2 linked regions of the Bdellovibrio bacteriovorus str. Tiberius genome follow. The protein of the gene in region 2 binds, or shares a complex with, the protein of the main gene of each other region. Links are inferred from orthologs where the notes say so. Each region holds a gene or a part of one and is shown on either strand. Other genes may lie near its edges. The genes, in order: BDT_RS09795 and smc.

The links.
Region 1: the proteins of smc (region 2) and BDT_RS09795 are in contact, whole or in part, in a crystal structure (PDB 3ZGX), measured with the Bacillus subtilis proteins. The link is inferred for Bdellovibrio bacteriovorus str. Tiberius from one-to-one orthologs.

Annotation. Positions count from the first base shown.
Region 1 is NC_019567.1:2,045,278-2,052,768, reverse strand. The notes cover bases 3,255-6,064. They hold BDT_RS09795 (segregation and condensation protein A), read right to left. Parts: upstream 5,254-6,064; coding sequence 4,255-5,253; downstream 3,255-4,254. Other genes in these bases: BDT_RS09790 (site-2 protease family protein), read right to left, coding at 5,400-6,062; scpB (SMC-Scp complex subunit ScpB), read right to left, coding at 3,255-4,246. In the rest of the region: BDT_RS09825 (hypothetical protein), read left to right, coding at 1-239; BDT_RS09820 (hypothetical protein), read right to left, coding at 229-711; BDT_RS09815 (TlpA disulfide reductase family protein), read right to left, coding at 824-1,333; BDT_RS09810 (HTTM domain-containing protein), read right to left, coding at 1,334-2,233; BDT_RS09805 (hypothetical protein), read right to left, coding at 2,230-2,805; more of scpB, read right to left, coding at 2,780-3,254; BDT_RS09785 (acyl-CoA dehydrogenase), read left to right, coding at 6,416-7,491. UniProt on the Bacillus subtilis protein: Participates in chromosomal partition during cell division. May act via the formation of a condensin-like complex containing Smc and ScpB that pull DNA away from mid-cell into both cell halves.
Region 2 is NC_019567.1:1,195,668-1,204,532, reverse strand. What follows is about bases 2,305-6,488. They hold smc (chromosome segregation protein SMC), read right to left. Parts: upstream 6,093-6,488; coding sequence 2,505-6,092; downstream 2,305-2,504. Other genes in these bases: BDT_RS05780 (hypothetical protein), read right to left, coding at 6,360-6,488. Also shown: BDT_RS05795 (twin-arginine translocation signal domain-containing protein), read right to left, coding at 1-722; BDT_RS05790 (hypothetical protein), read right to left, coding at 735-2,282; more of BDT_RS05780, read right to left, coding at 6,489-6,872; BDT_RS05775 (ankyrin repeat domain-containing protein), read right to left, coding at 7,137-7,619; BDT_RS05770 (catalase), read right to left, coding at 7,644-8,865. UniProt on the Bacillus subtilis protein: Required for chromosome condensation and partitioning.

The sequences.
Region 1 (7,491 bases), 850 kb from region 2 along the record:
CCCAGAAAGAACTGGCTTTGGAGATTCTTGAGGTTCTGACGAATGTGGAGCACCAGGAAAAGGGATTGCTGGGCACCCCTTTTAATTCGACCTTTTCAACTGTGACGGGAAAAGAGATTCCACTGCACAGACGTGCGGATTTTATCCGCGATCTGCAATTGAAAGACACCCTGATTCTTGAAAGCAAAGATCAGGAAGCGCCTTTGAAACTTAAAAACGATTTCAATTTTATTTTGTAAGAGTGAATGTCGGAGCCGCACGGGCTTCGTTCATCACGGCATTTCCGTCCGCATCGAAGGCCTGCATGATGATTCGCATGCTGTAAACGCCAGAAGCCAAAGCCGCAATATTCAACGAGAAGTTAAAGCGTCCGTTTTTACAAGTGGCATAGTTGGCATTGGAGGCCGTTGCCGGATTTGTATCCACCAGGGTCATTTGTGTCGAACCATTCATCACAATCAGCCTGTGGGACGGATATGTTGAAACATAGCACTCGCCGGTGATTTCGGCTTTGGTGTCTGTGTTTTTCATATTGATGGTGGGAGAGAAAAGCTGAACGGTCAGTTCTTCTGATTTCGGAGTTTTATCCAAAGTATGGGTGCTGGAATCATCTTTTTTATCAGTCAGCAGAGAATCGCCTTCCACCGGCTGACAGGCCGCCAACAGAAGACAAAGACTTGAAAGTCCTGCAAAATATCGTACTGATTTCATGAGCTCCCCCACCTTTATAGAATAAATGAGGTGCGGGGACGCTTAAACGAGTTTTTTCATCAGGTCCAGTTTTGAGACGATTTCCCCGTCCCAAAATGCGATAACGGCGGATTTACTTAAAAAGACCCCGGATTTTTACTTCCAACAGCGGACTTAACCCCGTGGTGATCCAGGTTAATTGGTGGTCTTTATCGAGCAAGGCCGTGGTCGGCGTGGCACGAACTCCATAAAGACCGGCCACCTGACCGCTGATATCCACGCCCACCAGGAAGGTATAACGGCGCTGTTCCACCGTGGCCTGAACAAGATCGCGATCTTCCAGACTTGAAATAGCCAGTACCGATTCTGCGGGAATGATCTTTTCATCGATCAGCTTTTGCATGCGGGAAAGTTCGACCTCACAAGGACCACACCACGTGGCCCAAAACACAATCACCACGGGCTTGCCGGCTTTTTCTGATTCAAACAAGGTTCCATCCAGCAAAGGAACCGCAAACGAAGGAGCTGGCTGGTTTTGTTTTTTGAAGTTTTCAATAATGCCCGGAAGGCGATTGATCAAAACCCACAGGACTGCGACAACCAGCAGTCCATTCACGATTTTTCCAATCAGAGCTTTGTTCATTTAAATGCGCACCACAGAGCGGGTTCTGATCAAAGCCCTTTCAAGAAGCTGTGGGTCCAGGAACAGGAAGTACGTCGAAACCATGACCGTGGCAAAAGGAATCAGACCCATAAAGATGCCGATCCCCGCATGGAACGAAAGCCCCAGCAGCAGGCAAAGATATCTTGTCTTGGGCCAGGCCACCATCGCCGGGAAATAGATTTCAAACAGAATCGTCACATAGCCAATCACCGGGATCACCCACGGAAAATGGCGCAGGAACGAAAAGTCCATCGTCGTCATTTGTGGGTTAGCAAGGACACTCCACAAAGCGGTTCCATCCCACCAACTGCCACCTTTAAGTTTTTCCCACCCGGTGTAAGCATAGATCACAGAAATCTGAACCTGCATCATGCGAATCATCATCGAGCTGACGGTGTCGCTCATTTTAAATGAACTTTTCTTACGGACCAGATTCACAACACTTAATCGTTCACAGCTTTGGGTGAAGGCCATATAGAACAGGAATAACGCCCCGATCACATCCGCCCCGAAATTCACCGCATAATTTCTTTGCAGGAATCCGGCATTAATGAGCCACGCGATCCCCATCAGCCAGCGACCGCCAATCCCCAAGGTCAGCAGAGCCAAAAGCACCACCAGCACCAGGTTCATGACAAAATTCATGCTGTCGGGCCAGAGCGTCCACAGAAACAGCGGACGCCCCAGTTCCGGCATCACTTCCAGCGCACGGGTGCGCGGAATCCAGCTGGAGTCTGTGTAAAATTCAAGATTATAGAATCGGGACAGGTTCATATAAAGCAGCGTCGCACACAGCATGATCCGCATATACGCAAGACCCAGCAGACTTTGTGGCGCAAACCAGAACTGATCCCAATGAGCCCAGAGTTTTTTAATCATAGACTCTCCTCATCCCCACCTGCGCAGGAATAGGATTCCCGAACATACTGGACCTCTTTGGACAGGTCACTGACGCTGTCTTCGCGGAAACGCACGGCCTGATCCAGGAATGGAATAGTCTCAATCACATGCTCCATATCCACAGACGTGGCACCCGGATACTGACGACAGAACCATGGTCCCATCAAAACCCTTAAACGCTTGGGATCCAGCACCATATAGCGCATCAATGCCCATTCACGTTTGCGGGTGATGTTCGGCAAAGGACGGTTGTCCTTGGCGGTCTCCAAGGGGAAAAAACCGTAAACCGGCTCTTTAGCCTCTTCACCGGCGTTTTCACCTTCAGTGTACAGATAATTGATGGTGTATTTCAGATACATGGGATGGGCTGGCTCGGGGGAAAAGAAATTCCACCCGGCATTCAAACCCACCGTGTTGGCGTACGGGGTGACCACGTTTGCAGTCACCCGCCCGAAATAGGCACCCACATTGGGCATCACCAACATCACAAAGATATTATATACGATCCAAAGACTCAGAAGAGTCTTAAACAGAAGCTTCACCTTCTTCATCAATGTCGTCCGCCTCACCCAAGAATGGCAACTCTTCTTCTTCGGAAGATTCATCATCAGAGTCAGCGAATAATTGATCGTCTGAAGCCTCATCCAGATCTTCGTCGTTATCAAATGCTACGACAGCTTCTTCCAGCTCGGAATCATCCCCGTCGGTGGATTCGTCCACAGACTCTTCAGAGGATTCATCCAGGGAAGCTTCCAAAGTCTCTTCAGATCCTTCCTCAGAGATTTCTTCGCCGTTTTCCGCAGTCACTGCCGGCTTTTTCATGTTTTCCAAAGCAGCGGCTTTCTTTTCAGCTGCCATGGCAACCAAAGAAGTGCCCGCAGCCAAAGCCTCATCGTACTTCGTCAGCCAGTTTTGATCACGTGTGGAAACCGGCTCGCCGAATGCCAAAGCATCACGGATGTTCTGAGCGCGCTCCTGGTCACGTTTTTCAGCCTGACGGCGTTTTTCTTCCTCAAAGAAGTTGGAAGAAGTCGCGATGTCTTCAAGCTGTTCCTGGATTTTCATCAGCTCTTCCTCACCTTGAGAGTAAGAACCAATGTAAGTTTCAGACATGCTGTCCGTGATAGTGGAAAGAGTCGGTTTTTCCTCCGCCTGCTGTTCATCAATACCATCCGGCAGAAGTTCATCAATCTGGGACAGGGTTGGAAGCTCTTTCAAGCTTCTCAGGCCGAAGATCTCCAGGAATTTTCTGGTGGTGCCGTACTGCATAGGGCGACCTGGAAGTTCGGATTTGCCTTCGAAGCAAACCAGATTCTTTTCCATCAAAGCGCGCAGCAAGTGACCGGATTCAACGCCGCGGATTTCATCCACTTCCGCTTTCACGGTCGGCTGTTTGTAGGCCACGATGGAAAGAACTTCCAAAGCCGGGCCGGAAAGTTTGAACTGACGCGCTTTCAGTGTGCGCTTCAGGAATTCCATATTGTCAATTTTAGTGCGCAACTGGTATCCACCCGGAACTTCTTCCAGGGTGACGCCACGACGGCCGCCAGCGTATTCAACGGCCAGCTGATCCAAAGCACGACGGATTTTGTCGCCACGGATGTTGGTGCCTTTAAACAGAAGTTTCAAAGAAGCCAGACTCACCGGTCTGTCTGAAGCAAACAGCACGCTTTCCACGATGCTTTCAAGGCGTTCTTCCTCGACGAATTCCACTTCTTCAATTTCAGCGGAGTCAAAACCGTCAAGCTCAGTGCCATCAACAGAGACTTCGTCCTCTTCTTCAGAGGCTTCCATCGCGTCCACGTCATCATCAGAAGCTTCCGGAAGGAAACCTTCTGCCTCCTCTTCTTCCTGCAGGAATACAGAGGCGTCGGATTCGATGCCGTCAGCGGAAAGTTCGTCAGTTTCAACGTCAGCTTCGGTTTCGAAGCCTTCAGATTCTTCAGCGTGATTCATTTCTTCGTTGATCAAATCGTCTTTTTCTTCAGACATGGTCCCCTCTACACTTCCGTCACGTCATCTTTAAACAATTCACTCTCAGCAGCCAAGATTTCGTCGTCCGTGGCGATATCATCAACATTTGTGTCAACAAAAGCGATGTCGTCTGTGAGACCAGCACCCAAGTCCATTTGCAGCTGGTTGTTTTCTTCTTCAGTTTCTTCAATCTCTGCCAAAAGATCTTCATCAGCGTCGATCTTTTTGGTTTCTTCCATCATTTTTGCCGCGACTTCATCAGCGCGCATGGAATCGTACTCTTCAACACGGCTCAAAACGTCCGTTTCGATCGGTTTTTTGGTATCAACCCAGATGTCAGAATAAGCTTCGGTCTGATACAAACCCACAAAGCCCATTTTACCCAGTTCAAGCAAGGACAGGAAGGTGATCAGGGCCTGACGGGCGCGGTCTTCTGTTGCCGTCACCATCTCCATCATTGTGGTTCTTTGACCGACAATCAGACGATCCTTCATTTCAAGGATACGGCTGGAGATGGACTGGGCTTTCGCCGCCACCTGGTGAATTTTCTTTTTAACGGCACGGGAAATACGACGGTAGCTGGCGATCAAAGAAAACAGGGCGTTGTCCTCAAGAACAATTTCCTCTTCTTTTTCATCCAGCTTTTCACGGGTTCCACGCAACCACACATCACGACCCACCAACGGGCGATCGTAAAGAAGCTTCGCTGCTTCCTGGTACTTTTGGTATTCAAGAAGTTTCTGAACCAGCTCTTTGCGCGGATCTTCAACTTCGATAGCTTCGCCATTTTCGTCGTACTGAGGCAAAAGCATGCGGGATTTGATCTGGATCAGAGTCGCAGCCATGGCCACGAACTCTCCGGCAACTTCCAGATCCAGTTCTTTCATCAATTTGATATATTCAAGGTATTGTTTGGTGATCTCATGGACTTTGATATCCATGATGTCCATTTCCTCTTTACGGATAAGGTAAAGAAGAAGTCCAAGAGGTCCTTCGAATTTAGGCAACTGTACTGTAATACTCATGAAAGATGGTCCCCTCTACCCTTTCACTAAAACCGGAACGCACTTCGCAGTCCCCGTCCAAACGCCGAAGATTGAATCAAGCGGCTTTGGATTATTCAACAACTCTTTAAGGCCCCCACCCGACGTGTTTGCGCCGCAGCAAAGCCTTAAACTCCCACCCCACTCAACGCAAGATTGATCAGGTGCTGAGAACTCCAGTAAACCGGCTCAGCCAGGAAGCGCAACATCCCCGTCAACACAAGCACCATCAAAACCATGCTGGTGATGTGTTCATTCTGTTCAAGCTTATAATTCAAGCTGGCAGGCAGGAAGCGCGCCAACACCTTGCCACCATCCAGCGGATGCATCGGCAAAAGATTGAAAACAGCCAGGAACATATTAGTCACAATAAAGGTCTGAAGAATCGTCACCGCACCCTTGGCATACATGCCGAAGGAGTAGTATTTCGCCACCATAGCGATCGCAAAAGCGCCCACCAGCGCCAGCAGGATGTTCGAAAGCGGCCCCGCCAAAGCGATCCAGAACATATCCACGCGCGGATTCTTAAGATTGCGGGAATTCACCGGCACCGGCTTCGCCCAACCAAAAAAGATCGGCGACGAAAACGCAATGGCCGCAATCGGAAGAATCAACGTCCCGACCAAATCCATGTGCGCCACCGGGTTCAGAGTCAAACGACCCATCTGCTCCGCAGTGTTATCCCCACGTAGACGCGCCACCCAACCGTGCGCAAACTCGTGGAAGCAAAGTGCAAAAAGAAAAGGAATAAAGTAGACACCAATCTTGGCGCCGATTTCCATCATATCCATACAACCTCACGCTAAAACACACCTAGACTCATGTCTAGTGCGATAAAACACTTGCACATTTAAAGTGCAATTCAGTCTAACACAGCTTGTTAAAAGAAAAGCTCTCGTCATTCCAAGGTCTTGAATAAATCAGTCAAAAAAGCTACCGTGACCCCCGTTTTAAGAAACTGTTTTAAAACGGTTCTGAATACGTTTTAACAAGAACTGAAGCCCAGCCCCAAGGGCCTTACCTGGCTATGCGGCGAGTTCCGCAGCAGACACATTCCAAAGGAATGGTCGTCCGCGAGGACTGTCCGAAGCCGCAGAGGCAGGTAAGGCCCTTGGGGCTGGGCTTCCGATCGAAGGGAAATAAGATGTCTGATACAACAAATGCGCGTCCGGCGCTGACTGTACTTTCTGAGGATGAAATTGCTTTCCGTGATGCTGTAAGATCTTTTGCAGAATCCGAAATCAAACCTCATGTGACTCACATGGACGAAGAAGCGAAAATGAAACCAGAAATCCTGACGAAGCTTTTCGAAATGGGTTTGATGGGTATCGAGACTCCTGAAAAATGGGGCGGTGCTGGTTCCACATTCTTCATGGCCTGCCTGGCAGTTGAAGAAATCGGCCGCGTGGACGGTTCTGTTTCCGTTCTTGTAGACGTTCAAAACACTCTGACAACAAATGCCTTCCTTAAATGGGGCACTGAAGCTCAGAAGTCCAAGTATCTGGGCCAAATGGCTTCCAAAGACGTGGGCGCTTACGCTTTGTCTGAATCCTCTTCCGGTTCTGATGCTTTCGCATTGAAATTGAAAGCAGAAGACAAAGGTGACAAATGGGTTCTGAACGGTTCCAAACTGTGGATCACCAACGGTAACGAAGCCAACATCTTTATCGTATTTGCCAACATGGCGCCGGAAAAAGGCTACAAAGGCATCACAGCGTTCATCGTTGAACGTGGCTTCAAAGGTTTCACAGTTGGTAAAAAAGAAGACAAATTGGGCATCCGCGCTTCTTCCACTTGCGAATTGTTGTTCGAAAACTGTGAAGTTCCAAAAGAAAACGTTTTGGGCGAAGTCGGCAAAGGCTACAAAATCGCGATCGAAACACTGAACGAAGGCCGTATCGGTATCGGCGCTCAGATGATCGGTATCGCTCAAGGTGCATACGAAGCCGCTTTGGGTTACGTAAAAGGCCGTGAACAGTTCGGCAAACCTATTGCTCACTTCCAGGGCGTTCAGTTCCAATTGGCAGAAATGCGCACTGAACTGGAAGCCGCTCGTTTGATGGTTTACAATGCCGCTCGCCTGAAAGACGCAGGTCTGGACTTCATCGAAGCTGCAGCTATGGCTAAACTGTACTCTTCCCGCGCGGCAGAGAAAATCACTTCCAAAGCCATCGACTTGTTCGGCGGTAATGGCTTCACCAAAGAATATCCAGTTGAGAA
Region 2 (8,865 bases):
TCAAAAGCTTCACGGTTGCGGTCTTTCAGACTGCGCCCCTTGGCACGGTTCGCCCCCGGACCGCCGAAACCTTCCAACAAAGAATTCAACGGATTGCCGGTCAGAATATTCAGGGCCTTGCCGTTCATGGAAGCATAGTTTCCGTAAGCACCCCGCTGGGGCCATTCAACCGCTTCGAAGGTTTTCAGAGAATAGTCCGCCGCCAGCCCCATGATCGAAGACACCCCGCCCACCGGCGCTTGTTGAACCGTGGCATTGAATGGGTGACCGTCAAAACCGGTGCCGAATCCACGGATCACCAGCATGTTGTTCAATAGTTCCGTCAAAGCCTTGGCACCTGCTGAAGTCGTCACCGACTGCGAGAACATGTGCGGAACCATCACACCGTTATAGTTAAACGTCGCGTATTCAGTTCCAACGACATTATTGCCCGAACGAACAAACTTTGTTGCCACCATCGGATTAAACTCCAAAGGCGCATCGGACGGGTTCGTACGCATCCACGCATCGAACGTGTAGCGCATCGGACCCCCGGCAATCAGAATGTTGATATAGTTGCGGGCGCCAAGATTTCCGGTTGCTTCAGCCTGGGCTTGATGAATAAAGCCAGTGCTAAGAGCATTCAGAAGTCTTTCATAAGGCGTTGACACCAGGGCCGCTGCCCCGGCCACCGCACCACCTGCGATAAAGCCCCTGCGAGTCAGATTTTTTCCGTCCCCCATAATGCCCCCGGATTATTTTTCCCGATAATTCACGTCACGATAGTACTTGGAAGACATGATCTGCTTCACCATAAGGCGCACAGACTGGTTGCGCTGAAGCTCTTCCCCAAGAGATTCAACGAACTTGCGGTCTTCCACGGCTTCCGTGGATAGTTTTCTATTCAATTCTTCATTCATCGGATTGGAACGGTCATAAAGAGCAACCGTGATTCCGGTGAAATACTGGAAGTATCTTTTAGCCGCGCAATAGTAATAATCCTTGGTTTCAGCCATCGCCGCACCCAACTGCGCAATCCCCGTCACCTGACGATCAACCAAAGTCCCGGTCATGGAACGGAAGAACAGACGGCCTGACGGAACCTGACGGTGGAAGTTCGCCACCGGCTCTGACGGCCAGCCCGCCACGGAAGCCAGCTCCGCGCGATAGGTCGCCAGATGCAAAGCAGTTTTGGAATGAGTTCTGCTGCCCTCACTGAGTGCCGCATAATCAGAGTTTCCGACAACGACATTGCGTGCGGTGTAAGCCATCGGATCCAGAGTTGCATGGCACATCACGCAGCTGCTGGAATTTCTGAAAGGCGCGGAGGAATTTCCCACCACGTACTGGCGAATGTCGTTTTCACGCAAGGCCGGAAGTTCCGCGCACAGGAATGATTCCATGTTGGTCTGGGACCAGCGACGCGGAACCTTGGTCGTCCCGTTGGCTTCAAGACCGCGGCCATGACCATAATTCAGCATCAGATAAATAGGTGTACCCAGCACTCCGCCACCTTGAGTGGCAAACAGGTTGAAACTGAAATTCAAACCCGGCTGATCACTGCCGCGCTTGTCTGCACCCAAGGGCTGCAATGACAGATTTGGTATCGTCGCATTGTCAGTGGCAATTCTTACCCCGACCAGTTCGCCGACTTCGATCTTGGGCAAAGTCACGAACGTCGCCTGAGTGCGGTCCGAATTCCCGTCAAAGCCCGTATTCATCGCGCGGAAATTGAAAAGATTCTGATCAAGGCCCGTATTGTTTCCGGCAAGACGACGTCCTGGGAAATTCACTGTGAAACCAATGCGGTTGCGCACGGCCATGTCCTCTTCACGCTGCGCACGCACGCCCTGCCCCAGGGTCAGCACGTCACGGTACTGGGCATTGCGCGCAAACATCGCACGTGTCAGCGCCAGGCCCGGCTCAGTGGAGTCATAAATATCCATCGTCCCGCGGGACATCTCTTCATTGTATTCCTGAATCTGTTCAACCGTGTTGGCGGTGAACCAGGTGCGGTGGAAATTATAGAACGTATTCAAAACGGCACGGGCTTCCTTGTCAGAACGATTGACCAGTGGACCGGAAGCATCCAGTTCGGCCTTGTCCAACAAAGAATTACAGGCGTCCAGCGCCTTGATTTTACCGGCACGAATCTGCGCCATCGTCGCATGCCCCAAAGGCACCGGTTTCCCGGTCAAGTGGGAGTAGCAACGATTGAACAAGCCTGCCTCACTCAAAACTTGAGCATAAGCAAACGGTGCCATCAGCAACGTGAATGCAAAGATTAACTTGGTCACGGTCATTCCCCCAAAGAAGTTCCGTTGTTCCCTTATCTTATCGGAGGAATCATCAGAAACTCGACTCGGGTTCTCACATTGAGACAGCCTGTGGCAGAATACCGGCAAAAATCTGGAACACGAAAATCAGCAGTTCCCGGAACGTCTCAACCCGCAACACCCCGGAAAAAGAAAAACCCCGTTGAGGTCATCAACGGGGTCTTTGGCATTCGTTTTGTCTTCTTCGGACTATTTGATGTCCTGGATGGAAACAGAAACCATCGTGGAAACACCGCGCTCTTGCATCGTCACGCCGTACAACTTGCCCGCCACTTCCATGGTGTGCTTGTTGTGGGTAACAACGATGATCTGAGAACGTTTGGCCATTTCACGAACCAGGTCGTTGAAACGGAATACGTTGGCGTCATCAAGTGGAGCGTCAACCTCATCCAGCAAACACCATGGAGATGGTTTCACCAGGAAGATCGAGAACACCAGCGCAACCGCAGTCAAAGCTTTCTCACCACCGGACATCAAAGACACGTTCTGAGTCTTTTTGCCTGGAGGGCGCGCGATGATCTCGATACCCGCTTCGTTCTTTTCAGTTTCTTCAACAAGTTCCAACCAAGCTTCACCGCCACCGAACAATACCGGGAATACGCGGGTGAAACGGTCGTTAACCAGCTCGAAGGTTTCTTTGAAACGCTTGGAGCAGATTTTGTTGATACGCTCGATAACCTTGCGCAACTGATCTTTGGCCTCGGTCAGGTCCGCGTGCTGTTTGGTCAGGAATTCGTAACGTTGAGCAGTCTCTTCGTACTCTTCGATCGCAGACAGGTTCACTTCACCGATCTTCGCCAGCTTCTCACGCAGGTCTTTCAGTTGAGCATCCGCTTCCAGGAAGTCGCCTTCGCGGTTCACGTATTTCTCAACAACATCAGGCAGGTTCAGCATGTAGCGCTCGCGCACCTGATCAATCAGGTACTGCTCTTTCATCTTCGCCTGCTCCAGTTTCAACTGGGAGTCGTTCATTTTGTGCTGTCGTTCATTGCGTGCACGCTGAGAAGACGTAGCTTCTTCCTCGATCGCACGGATGGATTCAGACATCACTTCGTATTCGTCTTTCGCGCGAGCGGCCTGAAGTTTCAGGGTCTCGACTTCGTCCAAAAGACGTTCAAATTCGATTTTCTTTTCTTCCAGAGTCACCTGAGTGTCGGTCATCTGGGAATTGTACCCTTCAGCCTCTTCACTCATGCGGGTCAACTGAGCTTCCAGATCCGTCAGGGATTTGGTCACCATTTCAAGCTGTCTCAAAACACCAGTGTATTCCTGGGTCTTGGAAGCGGACTTCACCTGAAGATCCGTCACTTCCGCCTGAAGACCGTCAAAGCCCAGACGAACAGAGTTCATTTCAGAATTCAAAGTCTCAACTTCAGTCTCAAGCAGAACTTTTCTTTCGCGAGCCTCGATCAGAGCCTCGTTCAATTCTTCAAGCTTCTGCTCTTGAGCTTCCAGTTGTTCTGTCAGTTTTTTGACTTCGCGTTCCTGGCGCTCGACTGCCGCCAAAGCGTTCTGAACTTCGTTTTCAGCGCGTTCGGTGTCTTTTCTCAATTCGGCAACTTTAATCTCCTGATCGATCTTACGTTTTTGCGCGCCTTCGAAATCATTCAATACGTTGGCCAACTGCTCTTCGGTCTTTTTCAGAGCCATTTGAGCCAGTTGCAGTTTTCCTGCGAATTCGTCTTTTTTCTCGGACAATTCCTTGATTTCACGACGACGCTTCAGCATGCCGGAATCAGCAGACTCGGAAGAGCCCCCTGTCAAAACGCCGTCAGCAGTCAGGGTGTCACCGTCAAGAGTCACGAATGTCCAGCCTTCATAACTTGGGCGCAGGTTCAAAGCGGTGCGGATGGAATCCACGATCGCCACGCCATCAAGCATGTAAGACACAGTGTTTTTGAATTTATCAGCAGCCTGAACCACGTCTTTCAGGATGGCTTGAACACCTTCCTGGCCCATTGGGGCTTCAGCGCGGTTGAAAGACAGACCCTGACCGTCAGCAGCCATGAAGCTGGAACGACCGGATTTGTTTTCTTTCAGGTGGGAAACAGCGTCCACGGCGATATTGGAGTCAGAAGACAACAACATCTGCAAACGGGAACCCAAAGCCGCTTCCATCGCCACTTCGTATTCAGCAGGAACTTCAACAACCTCAGAAACCGGCTGGAAGTGAGACACAACAGAACCATCCGCCATCATTTCCTGAGTGCGGGTTTTCTGCCAAAGCATGACCTGCTTCACGCCCTCTTGGAAACCTTCAAAGTTATTTTGCAGGTTTTCCAGGCCGTAAAGACGGGACGCCACTTCATTCAAAGAATCTTTGAAGGAATCCACTTCGGCTTTTTTAGCCGCCACGGAATCCTGAAGGATTTTTTTATTGGCTTCGAAAGAGTCCACATCGCTGGCAAGATCCAGCTGCATCTGACGCTCTTTATCCAGCTCGGTGATCACTTTTTTGCGGCGGTTTTCGAACTCGATTTGTTTTTCACGCAGTTCGTTCAAAACCTGCTGTTCGTTGTCCTGACGGTCAGTCAGGTCCGCGATCTGAGAAGACAGGGAATTCACACGCGCATCCAAAGAGGATTCGGTCTGACCGACAGCGAACAGCTCACGACGTTTCGTCGTCAGATCCTCGTCCACAGTGCCGATGCGGGAATTGAAGTTCTGGAAGATTTCATTTTTCTCGGTGAATGCTGCAGACAGAGTCTCGGACTCTTCCTTCAGTTCAGCCACCTGTTCATCCAACGCGGCCTTGTCGCGGGAAAGAAGCTCTTTACGGGCTTCCTGTTCCTGCAGGATAGTGCCGGTCATCTGTTCATTGCGGCGAGCCTGTTCGATCTCGAAGCGCAGCTCCTGAATCTCCATCTCTTTCTTTTGAACAGTGGATTGTTTTGTGAAGTATTCGGTCTGTTGTTCTTCAACCGCTTTTTCCTTTTCCAGGATCTGCAGTTTCAGAACTTCCAGCTGGCCCTGCAAAGTGGAAAGGTTTGTTTCGCCTTCCACTTCCATGCTTTGCGCTTCATTGAAGATCGCCTGGGCTTCATCCGCAGCACGTTTCAATTCAACGTACTGGGCGGTGGACAGCCACAGATCCAGATCTTCGATCTGATTTTTGATATTGCGATAGCGTTCAGCACGCTGCGCCTGTCTTTGCAAGGAATCGATCTGGCGTTTCAACTCGCCGATGATGTCCTGCAAACGCACCAAGTTTTGATCGGTCGCTACTAATTTGCGCTGGGATTCTTTTTTACGGGCTTTGAACTTGGTGATACCGGCAGCTTCTTCGATAAGCATGCGGCGGTCTTCAGGTTTCGCCGTGATGATCTTACCGATCATACCCTGAGCGATGATGGAGAAACCTTTGGAACCGGCACCCGTGTCCATGAAGATCTCCTGCAGGTCTTTCAAACGAGCAGGTTCTTTATTGATGAAGTACTCACCTTCACCGTTTCTGTGCAAACGGCGGGTCACCATGATTTCAGAATGTTTAATATATTTTGCCGGGAATGGACCACCGTCATTTTCAAGTGTCAGAGACACTTCACACATGCCCAGTGGAGCGTAACCTTCGGCTCCACCGAAGATGACGTCTGTCATTTGGGATGCACGCAGATCCTTGGCGGACTGGTCACCCATAACCCACATAAGAGCATCCACGATATTGGATTTACCGCAACCATTCGGTCCGACGATACCCGTGATACCAGCATCGAAATGGATGACAGTGCGGTCTTTGAACGATTTAAAACCAATGAGTTCAATCTTCTTAATTCTCAAGGTATATCCCCTCTTGAGTACTTCCCCTCAAACACAAGCCCTTGGTCTAGCTAGACCAAAGACCATTAGAATTTCGCGAGTGTTGGGAAGCATGTCAACCATAGGCTCTTAAAAGAGGGCTTAACGCTGAAAACTTAAGCAGACTTACAACCGATTTACCTGCTGCATCATGAAAATCGACTCAACGCAGCCAAATGCAAAACGGCGCACCGGGTAACCGGAGCGCCGTGGATTGTCGGAATCAAGAAGGAATTTTTCCGCGAAATCTTACAAACACTGTACGGATTGGCCGTACTGGTTCTGCATGATCACGCCAGAGCAGTTGTGAGTCACACCGCAGTTGTACTGCTGACCACCGTAGTAGTAAACACCGGAGCAAGTCTGGGACGTCGTCGCACCACCTGTGTTACCCATGCAGTAAGTGTAGTTCACTGGGATGTACTGTGTACCGCTGACTTGGTAGCACTGGTTGCCGCTCATGATGTACTGACCGGTTGTACCGTTCGTGCAGTATGATTGTGCCACTTGCTGACCTGTGGACTTGATCGTGCACTGACCGGCAGAGTTGTAAGCGTAAGTGGAATTCGTAGAGCAGTAAGTCTGGTTCACCTGAACCGCCTGCCCGTTTACGTTCTGATAACAGATGTTGTTAGCACCCCAGTAATAGATATTGCTGGTACCGCTGTTATTGTCATCCTTGCTACAGTTCGCCAAACCTACAGTCATAGCAGTCAGTACAAGGGCTTTCAAGATCGTCAGAACATAGTTTTTGAATTTCATAAATTTGTTTCCTTCTCTATGCAGATCCTTAAAGCAAATCAGCGGCCAAAAAGCTCTGGCACGCGTTTCACCAACGGATTTCGAACACTTACAGCATTTAGGAAGGATCATGGATTAAGCTCACGCTGTCTTTTAATTCGACAGTGACGACAATTGGCTTTCTGAAAAGCGTCTCTACAAAAATATCACGTACCACAATGAAACAAAGCACTTAGCACTGCACAGTGTTTACACAATCTGGCAGTGCCTTCTCTATATATAATATCAAGCTTCCGGAGTCGGTCGCGAAGGCTTGCGTGCAATCAGACGGCAGGCGACTTCCATCGGATCGGTCCACGAAGCCGGGCGATCACTTAATAATGAAACCACGTCCTTGCGCCCAAACACCCGGGCCAGATCCAAAGCCGTCATCCCATGCGGGTTCTTTTCCTCCATGCGGGCGCCGCTGCTTAAAAGCAGTTCTGCCATATTTGCATGACCCTTGAAGCACACCCCCATCAGCACCGAATTCCCCATATCATCGGTGGAGTTCACATCCGCACCGTGATCAATTAATAGCTCCGCCGCTTCATGCTGGTTGTTATACGCCGCCAGCATCAGCAGCGTGTGACCTTTGAAGTTGCGAATCTCAATTCCACCGCCCAGATCCAGATACTGCATCAGGGCTTCGCAGTTGCCGCTGCGGGCTTCTTCAAAGATCATCGGTTCCGTCACCATTGTTTTTTTATATTCTTCCCAGGTTGCCATACATCCCCCCCTTTTGCAGCGACCCTAGTGATGGGCGCTGCCACTTTCATATTTGTCGGTATAAACCTTTATTCCCATTCGATCCGCCAGACCACCGCCATAAGCCGGATCCACGCGCATGAACACATCAATCTGCCGGCGCACGATTTCTTCCGGGACTTTACCGCCCTTCATGTGCTCGGCGATATTGTCCAGCAGCTGGCGCTTTTGATCAGAACTCATCAGACGGAACAAAGCCCCGGCCTGGGAATAGTCATCATTTCCATCACGATGATTGAAGCGGTCCACGGTGGCGTCATCCAGCCTTAACGGCGGTTCACGGAATTCTTCCTGCTGAACCGGGCCGCCGAAGGAGTTCGGCTCATAGTAAGCATGATTGTATTCAGGCACATCCAGGCGCATCTGCCCGTCCAGATGATAGTGATTCACCGGCACTTTGGGTTTATTCACCGGCAACATCTCGTAATGGGTGCCGATGCGATAGCGATGGGCATCCGCATAGGCAAAGGTGCGCGACTGAAGCATTTTGTCGGGAGAGAACGAAACCCCCGGCACCATGTTGTTCGGATTAAACGCCGCCTGCTCGACTTCGGCAAAATAGTTTTTCGGATTGCGGTTCAGCTCCATGGTGCCGATTTCATTCATCGGGAATTCGCCATGCGGCCACACCTTGGTCAAATCAAACGGATTGTAGCTGGTTTTTCTGGCCTGCTCTTCGGTCATGATCTGCACATACACCCGCCACTTTGGATAGTCCTTGGATTCAATGGCGTTGAACAGATCCTCTTGATGGCTTTCGCGTGTACGCCCGACCAGATCAGCGGCTTCTTCGTTCGTCAGGTTTTTAATCCCCTGCAAAGTTTTGAAATGGAACTTCACCCAGTGACGTTCACCTTTGTCATTAATAAGTGAATACGTGTGCGAGCCAAAGCCGTGCATGTGGCGATAAGACGCCGGCAGGCCGCGGTCCGAAAACAGGATCGTCACCTGGTGACAGGTCTCGGGGCTTAGCGACCAGAAATCCCACATGGCCGTGGGGCTGCGCAGATTGGTGCGGGGATCCCGTTTTTGGGTGTGGATGAAGTCCGGGAATTTATAGGGATCGCGCACAAAAAACACCGGCGTGTTGTTGCCGACCAGATCAAAGTTTCCTTCTTCGGTGTAAAACTTCAAAGCAAAGCCGCGCACATCGCGTTCGGCATCAGCAGCGCCCCGTTCACCCGCCACGGTGGAAAAACGAATCAGC